Regions from separate parts of the Pseudoalteromonas sp. c7(2019) genome, predicted to be linked through region 1. Evidence: predicted binding sites of a transcription regulator. Region 1 holds the regulator's gene; each other region holds the start of a gene.

Region 1 (5,651 bases):
ACGTATGTTCTGCGTGTCACCCGTTTTACACTGGTAAGCAAAAAGTTTTAGACACTGGCGGACGTGTTGATCGCTTCAACAAGCGCTTCGGTGCACTTGCCAGCAAGAAGTAATTATTGCTGTTTAGTTAAAAAAAGCACCTTAGGGTGCTTTTTTTGTGCCTAAAATTTGTTATTTATTATCTTATACCAACCTGCATAAATCTTTGAGCAATTTAACGAATTAAATTGCACTATAACGTCGTTAAAAAATTTTTATTTAGAACAACTAGATACAAAAATTTTAGCCTAGTTCTAGCGTAATTTTCTTAACGTTAAATAGACCCCATATATAAGCAGATTGGTATTATTTCGTTGATTTTAACGATCCCCTCCTTTTGCATAACTATTTCCTATTCTTATTCTGAGTATGCATAATCCTTTACAGACAAATCGATAGATATTCTCTATATTTTAAATAGTACAATTTTTAACTAGGTTGATAAAAGTAGCTAACGTGGGCTTATCTGTTTTTAAAGTAGGGTAGTAGGCTGTTATTCTAAGTTTATGCTGATACTTTAAGTATACATTTTATAAGATTTTGATAGGCATAAAAGCACCTTAAAACTTACTTTTTAGGTGAATTTTTATTTATTAAATGTTGATATAATCCTGCAAAGTTACTGAAAAACCTCTTAAAATTATAGGATATAGCATATAACAGGATAGACCTGATATTGCTTGGAATTTAAAAATAATAAGGGTATCGTACCCCAAGACTCCATCTCTCACTTTAACTTAAATTGCAGGATACAATCGCGTTATGTCTGACTTTCGTGAACAAGCACTACATTACCACTCACATCCCGTACCAGGTAAAATTAGCATTGAGCTTACAAAACCAGCTGAAACGGCTCATGATCTTGCACTTGCGTATAGCCCAGGTGTTGCCGAACCTGTACGTGAAATAGCTGCAGATCCTGCAAATGCTTATAAATATACTGGTAAAGGTAACATGGTTGCGGTTATTACTAATGGTACTGCAATTCTAGGCCTTGGTAATTTAGGTCCTTTAGCGTCTAAGCCCGTAATGGAAGGTAAAGCGTTATTGTTTAAACGTTTTGCAGGGCTTGATTCTATCGATATTGAAGTTAAGCACAAAACAACAGAAGACTTTATTAATACGGTTGCCAATATTGCCGACACATTCGGTGGTATTAACCTTGAAGATATTAAAGCACCAGAGTGTTTTGAAATAGAAAAAGCATTAATAGAGCGTTGTAGTATTCCTGTTTTTCATGATGATCAACACGGTACTGCCATTGTAACGGCTGCTGGTATGTTAAATGCGCTAGAAGTACAAGGTAAGTCAATTGAAGATGCAATTATTGTATGTTTAGGTGCAGGCGCTGCCGCTGTTGCGTGTATGGAGCTGTTAATTAAGTGTGGTGCACTGCGTGAACACATTTATATGCTTGACCGCAAAGGTGTTATTCATACCCGCCGCGATGACTTAAATGAATATAAACAGCTTTTTGCTAACAATACCGATAAGCGTACATTGCAAGATGTAATTGCAGATGCGGATGTATTTGTGGGTGTTTCTGGCCCTAACTTATTAGCGGCTGAAGATTTAAAGCTAATGGCTGCAAAACCAGTTGTGTTTGCATGTTCAAATCCAGATCCTGAGATTGATCCTGCACTTGCGCACGGCGCACGCAACGATTTAATCATGGCAACAGGACGCTCTGATTACCCTAACCAAGTTAATAATGTTTTATGTTTCCCGTTTATTTTCCGTGGTGCACTTGATGTACGTGCAAGCGCTATTAACGATGAAATGAAAATTGCTGCAGTAGATGCTATTCGAAGTATTGCCAAAGAGCCAGTACCTGCAGAAGTTTTAAAAGCCGCTGGTGTAGATAAACTAGAATTTGGTGCGCAGTATATTATTCCAAAACCAATGGATCCACGTTTACTGCCGCGTATAGCAAGAGCTGTTGCACTTGCTGCTATTGAGTCAGGTGTTGCACAAATTGAGCTACCTGAAAACTATATGCAGTAAATCTATACAGTAGAGCTATGCAATAAAATTTAGACATAAAAAAACCTCAGTAATTACTGAGGTTTTTTTGTCTTTGTAATATTTATTCTTCGTTTAAAACGGGTACTTCTAGACCCATTTCTTGCATTATTTTTTTAACTTCTTCTGGCACTTTTTCGGCGTTATCTTTACGTAAGTCATCGTCATTTGGTAAAGGTTGGCCAGTAAAAGCATGCAAAAATGCCTCACATAGCAATTCACTATTTGTAGCATGGCGAAGGTTATTGATTTGACGACGTGTACGTTCGTCAGTTAATACCTTTAATACATTTAGCGGGATCGAAACGGTGATCTTTTTAACTTGCTCTGATTTTTTACCGTGTTCTGCGTATGGGTGAATATACTCACCATTCCATTTAGCCATAAGATGTATCGTTGCCTCAGATTATTAATTTCTCACACGGTATAAAAAGCGTGTAAATATGCGTGAAATTCTATCGATTTAAAAAAGATAGTCAAATAATAGATACCGATCTATCTTAATAAGCCTATTGTAGGTGTAAAGATAAGCACACTTTTGTGAGCTAAAATGTGTTATTCGCAGAGGCCCCTTCTACTTTTAGCCATCTAGAGCTTTAAAATACTTTGACTTATCAAAACGGATAACTTACTCTTTTAGACGTCTAAACATCCAAATTAATCAGGTGACGAATATGAGCGAAAAAAACAAAGCGACCATTGCTGTACGTAACGGCGTTGATGCTGATAAACATCATGGTGCGGTGGTACCGCCAATTTATTTATCGACTACTTATTCGTTTGCCGACTTTGATACTAAGCGTGAGTATGATTATGGTCGTAGCGGTAATCCTAATCGTGATATTTTAGCTGAGACGCTTGCTAAGCTTGAAGGTGGCGCTCGTGGCATAATTACAGCTACAGGCATGGCTGCCGTGCATTTAGCTACTCAGCTACTTAATAGTGACGATACGTTAGTAATTCCACATGATTGTTATGGTGGCAGCTATCGTTTATTTACATCTTTACAAAAACGCGGACTACTAAAGCTCGAAATATTAGATTTAACAAAAGAAGAAAGCCTTCAACAAATTTTAGTAATTAAACCAAAGCTTATTTGGATAGAAACCCCAAGTAACCCAGTACTTCGTTTAACAGATATTAAAGCGGTTACCGATGTGGCTAAGCAATGCGGTGCATTGGTGGCTGCAGATAACACGTTTTTGTCGCCTGCCTTACAAAACCCTATTAAGTTTGGTGTAGATATTGTGGTGCATTCAACCACTAAATACATTAACGGACACTCAGATGTAGTAGGCGGCGCTGTTATTGCAGCAACACAAAAGTTAGGCGATGAGCTTGCTTGGTGGGCTAATAACATTGGTATTACGGGTGCGCCTTTTGATAGCTATTTAACGCTTCGTGGTTTACGTACTTTAAATGTGCGCCTAAGGCAGCATCAAGAAAATGCACTGGCAATAGCTAAGTACCTTGAAAGCTCTGAATATGTAAGCCAAGTTTACTACCCAGGTCTTGAGTCACATCCTCAACATGAGCTGGCTAAAGCACAGCAACTTGGTTTTGGTGGCATGGTTAGTTTTGATATTAAAGGCGATATAAATGACGCTGCAGCATTTTTAACTAGCCTTAAAACGTTTAGTTTAGCTGAGTCACTAGGTGGCGTAGAGAGCTTAATTTGTCACCCTGCAACTATGACGCACGCAGGTATGGAGGCAACAGCACGTTTAGAGGCGGGTGTGGGCGATACGCTTATTCGTATTTCGGTAGGTATTGAAGATATACACGATTTAGTCGCTGATTTTGAACGAGTGTTTGAACTTGTAAAACCAGGGCAAAATAAAAATGTTGGCCGTGTAGGCAAAGGAGCAGGCACTCCTGGTGGTAACGTTAAATTAAGTGCAGCCCGTCCGGCGCTTTGGTGATTAATATGGTCAATTGTGTACATAAATTTGGTGGCTCGAGTTTAAGCTCTAGTGAGCGCTATCAAAGCGTAGCTAAAATAATTATTGGGCATACTCAGACGGGCGACTGTGTGGTGGTATCGGCTGCGGGTAAGACAACCGATACGCTAGTATTACTTTGGCAAAGCTATCAAAAACAAGATACTCAAGCAGTAGCTGATATTTTACTGCAGTTAAATAACCATCAAAGTGATTTAATAGAGCAGTTATTACAAGCTGATTTAAAGCGCAGCGCACTTAAAACACTAAGTATCGAACTTAGCTATATTGCAGAACTTACTCAAGCTGAGCAGCTAAAAGAGGCTGCATTACTTGCACATGGCGAACTGTGGTCAGCACGTTTACTCGCTACTTATTTACAGCAGCTAAATATTGAGGCATGCGCTCAAGATGCACGTACTCTTTTTACCTTAAATGATGGCGAATTAATGCATGCGCAAAATGCGCAGCAATGTGGGCAGTTAATTTTGCCTAATAAGATAAATGTTGTTACTGGGTTTATTGCAGCAGATATCAAAGGCGATACTGTAACGCTTGGCCGAAATGGCAGTGACTACAGTGCAACACTACTTGCAAATTATTGCAATGCTAAGCAAGTATGTATTTGGACTGATACACAGGGAGTGTATAGCACTGATCCTCGAAAGGTAAAAAAAGCGATTAAATACGGCAAAATTTGCCGTGGGCAAGCTAATTTATTAGCTCGTTTGGGTAACCCTGTATTACATGCAAAAACACTATCGCCACTTAAAAACACAGATATTAAGCTAGCTGTTCGCAGTAGTTTTGACGTACAAGCAAGTCCAACAGATATAGTCAAAGAAGGTTCAGCGAAGAAAAAGCGCTTTATAACCACGTTGCAAAATGTTGACCTATTAATGGTTGAAGGATTAAGTGAAGGTGAGGTTGCAAGTGTTAGTCAGCTTATTCAGCATAGCCTTCATCACTTTAACCATAATGGTGAAGTGTATTTAGTAGTACCTGCAGCACAAACTTATCTGGTTATTAATTATTTTGCGGGTAGGGCAAATATTAGCGAGTCAAATTTAAACGGTTGTGCAATTGTAGCGCCTGAGCAAGACGTTAATACATTAAGCTTACAAGCATTAGATTTATTAAAACTCCACAGCATAAAACCTCGTTTTGCCCATCAAGATACTGGCTATGCTTTATTGCTTACCGATCAATTTATAGATAGTGATATACAAAGTGACTTACACGATAAGCTAATTAATAAAGGCCAAGAAATCGCAATTATAGTTGCGGGGCTTGGTAACGTTGGCGACGTTTTCATTAAACAGTTATCGGCACAATTTGAGCGTTTATCGGATGACTTTAGTATTAAATTAGTCGGTCTAATTCGCTCTAAAAAAATGCTGTTTAATGCAAGTGGTATTAATACACAGCAATGGAAAACTCAATGGCAGCATGAGGCAAATAGCTATCAATCTGCAGATTTACTGAATGCTATAAATGAGCTCGATTACGAGCATAAAATTGTAATTGATATTACCGCAAGTGAACAATTTAGCTTGTTATATCCAGACTTTGTAGATAGAAACTGTCATTTAATTAGTGCTAATAAATACGCTGGAACAGCACCGACTACTTGGTATAAAGCACTTCGTA
Region 2 (5,651 bases), on a different contig from region 1:
GTGCTGGCTGCAGCTTTTTACAGTACGGACACCACGTTGCCCAAAAGTGTAAAACGTAAGGTTGACCTAATAAATCTTGAGTATTGAGTGGCGACCCATCAGCCATTTGTAAATTTAATGTAGGTAACTTAGGGTATGTTTCTTGCGTACTTTCTTCTTGCGAATAGCTTGTAAAGCTTATAAAAATTAGTGCGATGGCAATAAATAGTTGTTTCATAATATGTTCGTTCTTATTTTACATATTAAATAAGAACGAGAATTTAACATTTTTATTTCAAACTAAAAGCGAGCGGCTTGCTCAACAACAATAGCATGGCGTTTAGCGAGGCGAAGATGGTCTTTATCGTAGCCACCACCTATTACTGTAGCAACGGGTGTGTTGTGTTCAAGGCAGCGTTTTAGCACTAAATGGTCGCGCTTAACTATGCCATCCCAGCTGATATCTAATTTACCCAAGCCATCGCCTTGCCAAATATCAACGCCAGCATCGTAAAGTACCAAGCTTGGGTTTAGCTCTTTAAGTAAATAACTCAAGGTGTCGTCAACTAAGGCAAGGTATTCGTCGTCTTTCATATTATCGACTAAGCCAATATCTAAATCGCTAGCGGATTTTCTAAAAGGGAAGTTTTTTTCACAATGGATAGAACAAGTATAAGCGTATGCTTGATGCTCTAACATTGCGGCTGTGCCATCACCTTGGTGCACGTCTAAATCAAAAATAAGTACGTTAGTTACTTCACCCGATTCAATTAAAGTTTGCGTGGTAAAGGCTAAATCATTAACCATGCAGTAGCCTGAGCCAAAATCGGTATGCGCATGGTGTGTACCACCGGCTAAGTGGCACGCTATACCATGTTTAAGTGCTAAACGAGCTGTTTGCAAAGTACCTTGAGGAGCTGTAAAGGTACGTGCCATAAGCTCTTTTGACCAAGGTAGGCCAATGCGACGCATTGCTTTTTCATCTAAGCGGTTATTCCACAAATCATGTATGTAATTTTCGCAGTGTATTAGCTCAAGTGGCTCTGGCGTGCCTAATATTGGCTCAACCAGGTTATCGCCAATCAAACCAAGCTTTGCTACATGCTGATATAAATGTGCAAACTTACTCATTGCAAAACGATGCTTTGGATCGAAATTAAACGAGTAGTTAGGGTGATACACCAAAGGTAAATGTGGATTTAAAGTCATGTTTGCACAAGTTAAAAAGTTTGCACTATGGTAATCAACTAATCCAAATGAGTCTATTCTTGCGTGTCGTGAATCAACATAGCGAGTTCGCGATGTAATAGTTCGTCATCAGCTAAGTTTAGCTCTATTAAACGCTTTAAATAAGTAATGCTGTCTATATCAATATGGTGGCATTTTAAACCAATATGATCTGCTTCTATATGGCACACCACAACCTCCATTTTTATTTCTATTTCGCTTTGAGGCAGCGAAAAACGCAGAACAGCTTGGCTATTTTGGTTGCCAATAAAAGCATCACATTTAGTGATTAATGCGCCATGCAAAGATACATCAAGTAATTTACATGGGTATTGGTGATCATTAAAAATTACTTGTGCATCGGTTGAAAATAAAACACGAGAAAACTGACGACGATTTTGCATAACCTAATTTAGCCTTACTGTTTTTATAATAAATTAAGCATAGCGGGTAATTCTCTACATGCTAGCAGGATATGCTCCTGTAATGCTGGTGGCATAAAAAAGCCCCGCATAAATGCAGGGCTTAGTATTACTGTAATAAATTAGCTACAGTAAATATTAACCAATTTTTTTGTACTTAATACGTTTAGGTTCAGTTGCTGCTGCACCTAGTGTCTTTTTAAGCCACTCTTCGTATTCAGTATAGTTACCATCAAAGAAGTTAATTTGACCTTCGTCGCGGTAATCTAAAATGTGCGTAGCAATACGGTCAAGGAACCAACGGTCATGCGAGATACACATTACACAACCAGGGAACTCTAAAATAGCGTTCTCTAGTGCACGTAGTGTTTCAACGTCCAAGTCATTGGTTGGCTCATCGAGTAGTAACACATTGCCGCCAGCTTTTAATAACTTAGCAAGGTGTAAACGGTTACGCTCACCACCTGATAGGTCTTTAACAAACTTTTGCTGATCGTTACCTTTAAAGTTAAAGCGACTTACATACGCACGGCTTTGGAACTCAAAGTTACCAATTTTTAGTACGTCTTGGCCGTCTGATATTTCTTGGAAAACAGTTTTGCTTTCGTCCATACCGTCGCGGAACTGATCAACAGTAGCAAGGTGTACGCTTTCGCCAACGGTAATGCTACCGCTGTCTTGCTTTTGCTCACCACTGATCATTTTAAACAGCGTTGATTTACCCGCGCCATTAGCACCAATAATGCCCACAATGGCACCTTTTGGCATGCTAAAGCTTAAATCGTCAATTAAAACGCGATCGCCAAAACTCTTACGAAGGTTAGTTACTTCAAGCACTTGGTCGCCTAAACGTGGGCCAGGTGGAATAAACATCTCGTTAGTTTCGTTACGTTTTTGGTAATCAGACTGCTGCATTTCAGTAAACTGAGCCATACGTGCTTTTGACTTAGCTTGACGACCTTTAGGGTTTGAACGAACCCATTCAAGTTCTTGCGCAATTGATTTTTGACGTGCTTTTTCAGATTTTTGTTCTTGCTGTAAGCGCGCATCTTTTTGTTCAAGCCAAGAAGAGTAGTTACCTTCCCATGGAATACCTTCACCACGGTCAAGCTCCAATATCCAACCCGCTACATTATCAAGGAAGTAACGGTCATGCGTTACCGCCACAACAGTGCCTTCGTAATCGTGTAAGAAGCGCTCTAACCATGCAACCGACTCAGCATCCAAGTGGTTAGTTGGTTCATCGAGAATAAGCATGTCTGGTTTTTCAAGCAATAATCGACATATAGCAACACGACGACGCTCACCACCTGAAAGGTGCTCAATTTTAGCATCCCATTCTGGTAGGCGAAGTGCATCAGCAGCACGCTCTAAAACGTTATCAATGTTGTGACCATCGTGCGCCTGAATAACAGCTTCAAGCTCGCCTTGCTCTTTTGCAAGTGCGTCAAAGTCAGCGTCTTCCATGGCGTATTCGTTATACACTTCGTCAAGGCGTTTAAGTGCGTGTTTAACTTCGCCAACAGCTTCTTCAACAATTTCACGAACTGTTTTGCTTTCGTCTAAAACAGGCTCTTGCGGTAAATAACCAATTTTTGTACCAGGCTGAGGATGTGCATCACCTTCAAAATCTTGGTCAACACCGGCCATAATACGTAGTAACGTAGATTTACCAGAACCGTTTAAACCAAGCACACCAATTTTAGCGCCAGGAAAAAAGTGTAACGAAATATCTTTTAAGATAGTGCGCTTAGGTGGCACAACCTTAGACACTCGACTCATCGAGAATATAAATTTATCAGGTAAAACCATGGAGGAAAGCCTTCAAATAATAATAAAAATTTCAATATTGTATTGTAGTGGCTGACAGGTGAAACAGTCAACGAATGGCGGGTTTTAAAGCACTAAAGCATGCTTGTAAGTAAAGTATAAAATCATGAATAAATTTCATTTAGACATCTATACATCTAGAGGTTGATATTTTTTACTTTCAGTTCATAATTAAGCTTCGGTTTTTATGAGCAGGAGTAAAGTATGCCAATTACAGTAAAAGACGAGTTGCCGGCAATTGCACGTTTACGTCAAGAAAACGTATTTGTAATGCCAAAAACACGTGCAAAAACGCAAGAGATACGCCCAATGCGTTTGGCTATTTTAAACTTAATGCCTAATAAAGTAGAAACCGAAGTTCAGTTTATTCGTTTGCTTGCCAACTCGCCTTTGCAAGTAAACGTAGAACTACTGCGTCTCGACACTCACCGCAGTAGCAGTAATTCAGAAGAGCACCTTGATACCTTTTATCGTTATTTTTCTGAGGTTAAAGACAACAATTACGATGCGTTAATTGTAACCGGTGCGCCACTTGCGCATTTAGAATACGACGATGTAGCGTACTGGGATGAGCTAAAAGTCATTATTGATTGGGCTGAGCAACACGTTACCTCTACGTTATTTTCGTGTTGGGCAGCACATGCAGCGTTATATCACCGTTACAATTTAAAGCGCGATTTAAAAGACGACAAACTGTGTGGCGTATTTACCCACCAATGTTACTTTGATCACGGCGCACTGACTCGCGGATTCGACGACACCTTTTTAGTACCGCACTCACGCTACGGCCACATTGATATAAATAAAATAAACGCCTGTGGCGAGTTAGTAGTACTGGCAGGTTCTGAGCGAGTAGGGGCTTACTTACTTAAAAATAAATCAGGTAGCCAAGTGTTTATAACCGGCCACCCAGAGTACGACGCCGACTCGCTAAAAGCAGAATACGAGCGCGATTGTAAAAAGAGCCCTAATGCACCAAAACCCGAAAATTATTTTCCGGATGACGATGCAACCAAACAACCTTCAAAAACGTGGCAAAGCCATGCTTTTTTACTTTTTTCGAACTGGTTAAATTACTACGTGTACCAAACCACACCGTATGATATTAATTTAGTTAGCCAAGACGTGAGGACTAACAACTATGCCGAATAACGCTCCTACAAATAATAAGCAAGCCGAAATAAGCGCCGCATTAAAAGAACGCATTTTAATTTTAGATGGCGCTATGGGCACCATGATCCAAGATCATAAGCTAGAAGAAGAAGACTATCGCGGAGAGCGTTTTAAAGACTGGCATGTATTAATTAAAGGCAATAACGATTTATTAAGCCTAACCAAGCCCGATTTAATCACTGATATTCATCGTGGTTTTTTATCAGCGGGCGCCGATATTATCGAAACCAACACGTTTAACTCGACCAATATTTCGATGGAAGATTACGACATGGCAAGCTTAAGCCGTGAAATAAACCTAGAGTCGGCTAAATTAGCACGCGCAATTTGCGATGAATTTACGGCTAAAACGCCAGAAAAACCACGCTATGTAGCCGGTGTTTTAGGGCCGACATCTAAAACGTGTTCAATTTCGCCAGACGTAAATGATCCGGGTTACCGAAATGTCACCTTTGATAAGCTGGTTACTGCGTATATTGAATCAACACTTGCATTAATGGAAGGCGGCGCCGATTTAATATTAATCGAAACTATATTCGACACCCTTAACGCAAAAGCGGCCTCGTTTGGCGTAGAAGAAGCCTTTGAGCAAGCAGGGCGCACATTACCAGTTATGATCTCAGGTACTATTACCGACGCATCTGGTCGTACGCTTTCGGGGCAAACAACCGAAGCATTTTATAATTCTATTCGCCATATTAAGCCTATTTCTATTGGTCTAAACTGTGCGCTTGGTCCTGATTTACTGCGCCAGTATGTAGAAGAGTTATCGCGCGTGTGCGAAACCTTTACATCGGTACATCCTAATGCGGGCTTACCAAATGAGTTTGGTGAATACGACTTAGAAGCGGGCGATATGGCAACCGAAATTATCGATTGGGGTAAATCGGGCTTTATTAATATAGTAGGCGGATGCTGTGGCACCACGCCTGCGCATATTCGCGCTTTTGCAAAAGGTTTAGCGGGCGTTAAACCACGCCAACTACCAGAGCTTGAAGTACGCATGCGTTTATCAGGCCT
Region 3 (5,651 bases), on a different contig from region 1:
ATGCCGCGAGTTTCACGAATGCGCTCATATAAAAAGCTGTTAGAACTACGGTGCTCACCAAAGTACGAACGCACAAGCCAAAGGGCTGTCCAGTCTTCGCTACTTCTTATCGTATCAATAGGGAAACCAAACGATACCGCTGTCGATTGCGCCGATTTTTCTACAATCGTTGCATGATGACCTTTAAGCACTGGCGCATCAGGAATGCTTAAACGGCTTTGCTCACCTTTTGGTAGCGTTGCAAAATCGCTCATCATTTTAGCTTTAAGCTTTGCAGGTACAGCCCCAATTAAACCAACCGTGAGTTTAGATTGCGTAAGCTCGCTGTTATAAAACGCTTTAACATCATCTAGCGTCAACGCTTCTAAATCCGAAATATCACCATAGTTGTAGCTTTCGTAAGGGTGATTTTTGTAAAGTGCACTGTAGAGTACTTCTTTGCCTAGCTCTTCATCGTTAGATGCTTTTAAGCCTGATTTAATACCGTCGATCATTTCTTTTTTAAGGCGCTTAAAGTCATCGTCTCTAAAACCTGGGTTTAGTAATTGATCGCTCACAAGTGTATACCACTGCGCCGCATTATCTTTATGGATACGCCCTTGGAACGACAGCATTTCTTTATCTATTTGATAGCCAAAGCTACCCGCAAGCGGATAAAGTGCTTTTTGAATATCTTTATAGCTTGTCGCCTCTGAGCCACCTTGTGCAAGCATAGCCGCAGTTAACGCAGCAACACCTTTTTTGCCTTGTGGGTCGGCAGCCGCACCGGTATTGAATAAAAAGTTAACATCAATTAATGGCGAGCCATTCGTTTTATCAAGTACTTTAAATACAGGTGCCGCAGGTGCTTGTTTAAGCTTTGCAGTAAGCGCATTTAAATCAACTTCTTGCTCGAAACCTGGGGCTTTATCAAGTGCCGACATCGTTAATGTGGTACGTGCGTTATCGGTAAAGTATTTATTAGCAACGGCTTTAATATCTGCGCTGGTAATATTATCTGCCGATTTATATAGCTGGTTTATAACTTCAGGATCGCGCTCAAAATGCATGTAGCTGGCAAGAGTTGATGCAATCGCTTGCGATGAATCCAAGCCATTAATAAAGCTGTATTTAAGGTTCGATTTTAAATCACTCAACTTTTGCTCATCAACAAGCTCAGTGCGTGCTTTTGCATAAGTGCGGTTAATGGCATCGCGCGCAGTGGCTAAATCGTCTGCGTTTTCTACTTTAACAAATACGTGTAATAAACCCGGATCTTTAGTCTCAGGGTTATAAGTAAACATTTGGCTGGCAATTTGTTTGTCGACCACTAGCTCTTGATATAAATCTGAATTATTTGAAAAATAAAGCTGTGAGATTAAATCAAGCGCCGCTCTGTCTTTTTTAGCAGGCTCCCACGCAGCGCCTTTGTACGATACAAGTAACCAATGCCCTGGTAGCGCTTCATCTTGCTGGTGCAAATATTTTGGTGCTTGTTGAACAGGCTCTGCTTTAATGTCGGCAACATAGTTACCCTTTTTCCAGCTGCCCCAATGCTTTTTAACCATTGCCATTGTTGCTTGTGGATCTACATCGCCCACAATAACAAGTGACACATACTCAGGCTTATAAAACTTAGCAAAAAATTCTTTCCCGTACGCCATTTGATCAGGCATGGCTTCTATGTCTTTAAAAAAGCCCATAGTGGTGTGTTTATAAGTGTGCTTATCAAACGCTTCTTCGCGCACAGCGCTTAATAATTTACGAATTGGGCTCGCGTTGTTTTTTAAGTACTCACCTTTTACCGTTTGCGCTTCGGTTCTAAATTGCTCTTCGGTGTAGGTTAAATTTTGAAAAATATCAGCTTCAAGCTCAAGTACTTTATCAAGATGCTGTTTTGAAAAATTTAAATGGTAGTTTGTAAAATCGTTTGTTGTATAAGCGCGGTTATCAACACCTGAATTTTTTAATATGTCTGAATACACATCTTCAGGGTATTTTTGTGAGCCTTTAAACATCATGTGTTCAAAAAAGTGAGCAAAGCCTGTTTTGCCCTCTTCAACTTCGTTACGCGATCCAACCGATACCGGAATTTGCAGCGACACTACATCAGGGTAATCGGTTTTAACAACCATGACACGTAAGCCGTTTTCTAGCTCTTCAATTAAATAATCTTGCGAAAAAACACGATCATCAGCTTTATTTACTTGTTCTTGTTGTGCTGTTGTTTGCGTGCTTTGGTTTTGTTGCATGGCGCAACCTGTTAACGCCAGCGATACCGCTAAGCTGGTTGCTAATAATTTAAATTTCATTGTTGTCCCTTTTTAAATTGAGCAAATTTGTTGTCAGATTTAACTCTTTAATTATGCCCCAAAGCCAATAAATATAAGAGCCCCAAGGGAATTTATTATGTAAACAACTGTGTCAATTATAAATAATGGGAACAAGCACTATGAATAAACATCATGTTAGTTGAAAAACTTTCACTAAATAAATCTATCTAGACGTCTAAATGGCTGCTATATTAAATCCATCAAAACAAACTTAGCTGGAATGAGGATTATGGCTTTATCACTAAAAGAGAAGATAGTGGACACCAATCAAGGTGTTTATCTTATTGGTACTACCCCGCCTAAAATTGGCACCGATAAAGCGCAATTAAAAACCATTGCAGAAAAGCTATTAGGTCGCTTACACGAAATTGAATACGACGGCGTGATAATTTACGACATTCAAGACGAAAGCAGCCGAACCAATCAAGACCGCCCATTTGCGTTTAAACAAACCGTTGATCCGCGTGAATACAGCCATTTACTTCGTAATTTATCTGCACAAGATGTGATTACTTATAAAAGTGTGGCGCAGCGTGGCGTAGGCGAATTTAAAGATTGGCTAAGTGAAACTAAAAACGACTACGATTTACAAAATGTTGTTTTAGTAGGTAGCCCATCATCGATAGGCGATATAAAGCTAAGCCTGCCAGATGCTTATAAAGCGATGGCTGAGCAATCAGATGATTTCTTTTTAGGTGGCGTTACGATTGCCGAGCGCCATTCAAGTAAACGAAATGAGCACGAACGATTAATAGAAAAAACAGCACAAGGCTGTCAGTTTTTTATATCGCAAGCTGTTTACGATGCACAAGCGACTATAGAGCTAATTACTAGCTACGCACGTACATGTAAAGCACAAGGGATTACACCTCAACGTATTATATTAACGTTTACCCCGTGCGGCGGCGAAAAAACCTTAGAGTTTATGCAATGGTTGGGTATCTCAGTGCCAGAGGCAACTAAATGGCGCATGCTTGATGCAGACAATACATTAAGCGAATCAGTCCGTATTTGCCGCGAAAACCTCGACTTAATACTTAAAAGCTGTGCGCATTTAGATGTACCGCTGGGCTTAAATATTGAAAGCTTAACAAACCGTAAAGAAGAAATTGACGCGTCAATTAATTTATACCGTTTATTAAAAGCCATTATGGAATTGAACCTTGCGGAAAAGCTAATAGCTTAAAAGCTAGGTTAGAGCTAATTAACACCTTCTTGGCAAGCCTCATGGCTTGCTTTTTTATGTCCGTTCTTTGAAAAATTAATTAATAAATACAAGTAAAGATTTGCAGCTTAAGCTATTTATTGAAGGTGTTTTTGGTTATTACTCTCAAGCCTTTTTAAGGCAAACCCCATAAAGGAGCACATAACACCAAAAATTATTCCCTCATTAGATATAAATCTAATGCTAGGGAACGTTTCAAATAAGCTTATTATTGCTAAGGAAAAAATAAAACCTATCGCAGAAAAAACCAGCCAAGTTTGTGTGGCATGAGTCATGACGAACCTCCTTTTATTATTGTGCCTTTTTAGCGAGCTTATACGCTTGTTTATTTTTATACATTGCGTGGTCTGCATCATTTAATAGCGCTTCAAAGGGCTGCTTTTGTTTATTAGTAAAACTATAACCAATACTAAGCGATAAATCGCAAACGTCTTCTTTGAGTAAGGCTTTTGAATACTCAGTCGAAATTTTATCCATGATGTAGTTAATCTTGCTTTTATCGCTTACTTGCATTACTGCAACAAACTCATCGCCACCTAAACGCCCTACTATATCAGCATCTCTTAAATGCGTTTTTAGCGTATCTGCCAATATAATTAAGGCTTTGTCGCCCACTTCATGTCCGCAGGTGTCGTTTAATTTTTTAAAGTCGTTTATATCGATAAACAAACAACATACGTCAAAGCCTAAACGTAGCGCTAAGTTAAGTTTTTGCTGGGCTAATAAGTTAAGTGCTCGGCGATTATAAATATTCGTTAATGAGTCTAACATGGCTATTTCGCGCATTTGCTCATAGCTATACACAAGCGCTAGGTCGTCTTCAATCAAATCACGTAGTTGTTCTATGAGTTCAAAATATTCATCGGTATAGCTTGTTATTTTAGTGTCTTTTAAACATAACGTGCCAAACACTTCGCCTTCAGGCCAATGAATGGGTAAACCTAGGTAGGATTCAACACCGTCTTCAACGACTTCTGACAGGGTATTCCATGTATCGTTATTACTTGCATCATTAACATATAATGTATTGTTAGTTTCAGCTACGTGGCGACAAAACAGAGGAGTTTGAGGAGGGAGTATAGGGTTGGTCTCAAAGTTAGAGCCACCCTCGTTACTTCTAATAACAACGCGATAGCCTTTGCTTGTTGCCTGAACTATATAACCAGACGGGGCTGAAAAAAGCCCCGTTATAAGATCAATTGTTTTTTGCCATTTATGCAAAGATATTTGGCCATCAATACCAGAAAATGCCCATTGATCAATTTCAAACATTGCTTTACCTCGGCTGCTTAGTAGCTCCAGTATAGGCAAAAAAGCAAAGTAAAAGCTATTATTTGCGACGTCTACTTGGCTCTCTTTTACCGGTGATGCGTTTTTTATCGCGATCTTTTCGCGACTTGTTAGTATTTTTACGATTATCTTTTGGCTTTTTATTAGGATCTGGCTCGTAACCTTCTAACCACTGCGGCGTTAAACGCGTATCGAGTAGTACTTCAATTTCTTCTAGCAGCCATTGCTCATCAAGACTTACCAGCGACATAGCAAGTCCTTGTTCGCCAGCACGACCTGTACGGCCAATACGGTGCACGTAATCCTCGGCAATGTACGGTAGTTCAAAGTTAATTACGTATCTAAGTGTAGAAATATCTAAACCACGCGCAGCTACATCGGTTGCAACAAGTACGCGTGTAATACCTTCTTTAAAGTTTTGCAATGCACGGTCGCGTGCGCCTTGCGATTTGTCGCCATGGATTGATTCGGTTTTTAAACCGTCTTTACACATTTCTTTAGCAAGCTGATCAGCCATTTGTTTTGTGCGAGTAAAAATAAGCACTTGGCGCCAGTTTTTCATACCAATCATGTGCGATACAAGTTCGCGCTTACGATCCTCATCTACAGCGTAAATAACTTGCTCTACTTCAACGGCTGCTGAGTTACGTTTATCAACTTCAATTAGCTCTGGGTTTTTAAGTAACTTTTTACTGAGTTCAAACACGCTGTCATCAAACGTAGCTGAAAATAGTAAAGTTTGGCGATCGCCCGGTATATGTCGCAATATACGTCTAATTTCATCAATAAACCCCATATCAAGCATGCGGTCAGCTTCGTCAAAC

What was found. Region 1 encodes MetJ, which represses methionine synthesis genes. Its sites were predicted from a motif close to TAGACGTCTAGACGTCTA; they were not measured.
Positions count from the first base shown of each region.
Region 2: a site for MetJ is predicted at 3,581-3,598, ahead of metA (homoserine O-succinyltransferase). Genes of this name have one in related genera too.
Region 3: a site for MetJ is predicted at 2,481-2,498, ahead of GQR38_RS04280 (methylenetetrahydrofolate reductase). Genes of this name have one in related genera too.

Region 1 is NZ_WTKS01000008.1:72,211-77,861, forward strand. Features, by position in the region: gene rpmE (50S ribosomal protein L31) at 1-113, shown strand, start outside; gene GQR38_RS10625 (malic enzyme-like NAD(P)-binding protein) at 802-2,043, shown strand; gene metJ (met regulon transcriptional regulator MetJ) at 2,126-2,446, opposite strand; gene metB (cystathionine gamma-synthase) at 2,736-3,983, shown strand; gene metL (bifunctional aspartate kinase/homoserine dehydrogenase II) at 3,989-5,651, shown strand, end outside.
Region 2 is NZ_WTKS01000002.1:43,578-49,228, forward strand. Features, by position in the region: gene GQR38_RS02075 (TlpA disulfide reductase family protein) at 1-217, opposite strand, end outside; gene GQR38_RS02080 (histone deacetylase) at 280-1,188, opposite strand; gene GQR38_RS02085 (PilZ domain-containing protein) at 1,242-1,610, opposite strand; gene ettA (energy-dependent translational throttle protein EttA) at 1,767-3,440, opposite strand; gene metA (homoserine O-succinyltransferase) at 3,663-4,610, shown strand; gene GQR38_RS02100 (homocysteine S-methyltransferase family protein) at 4,600-5,651, shown strand, end outside.
Region 3 is NZ_WTKS01000003.1:137,348-142,998, forward strand. Features, by position in the region: gene GQR38_RS04275 (pitrilysin family protein) at 1-2,291, opposite strand, end outside; gene GQR38_RS04280 (methylenetetrahydrofolate reductase) at 2,542-3,498, shown strand; gene GQR38_RS04285 (hypothetical protein) at 3,615-3,812, opposite strand; gene GQR38_RS04290 (sensor domain-containing diguanylate cyclase) at 3,829-4,809, opposite strand; gene GQR38_RS04295 (DEAD/DEAH box helicase) at 4,868-5,651, opposite strand, start outside.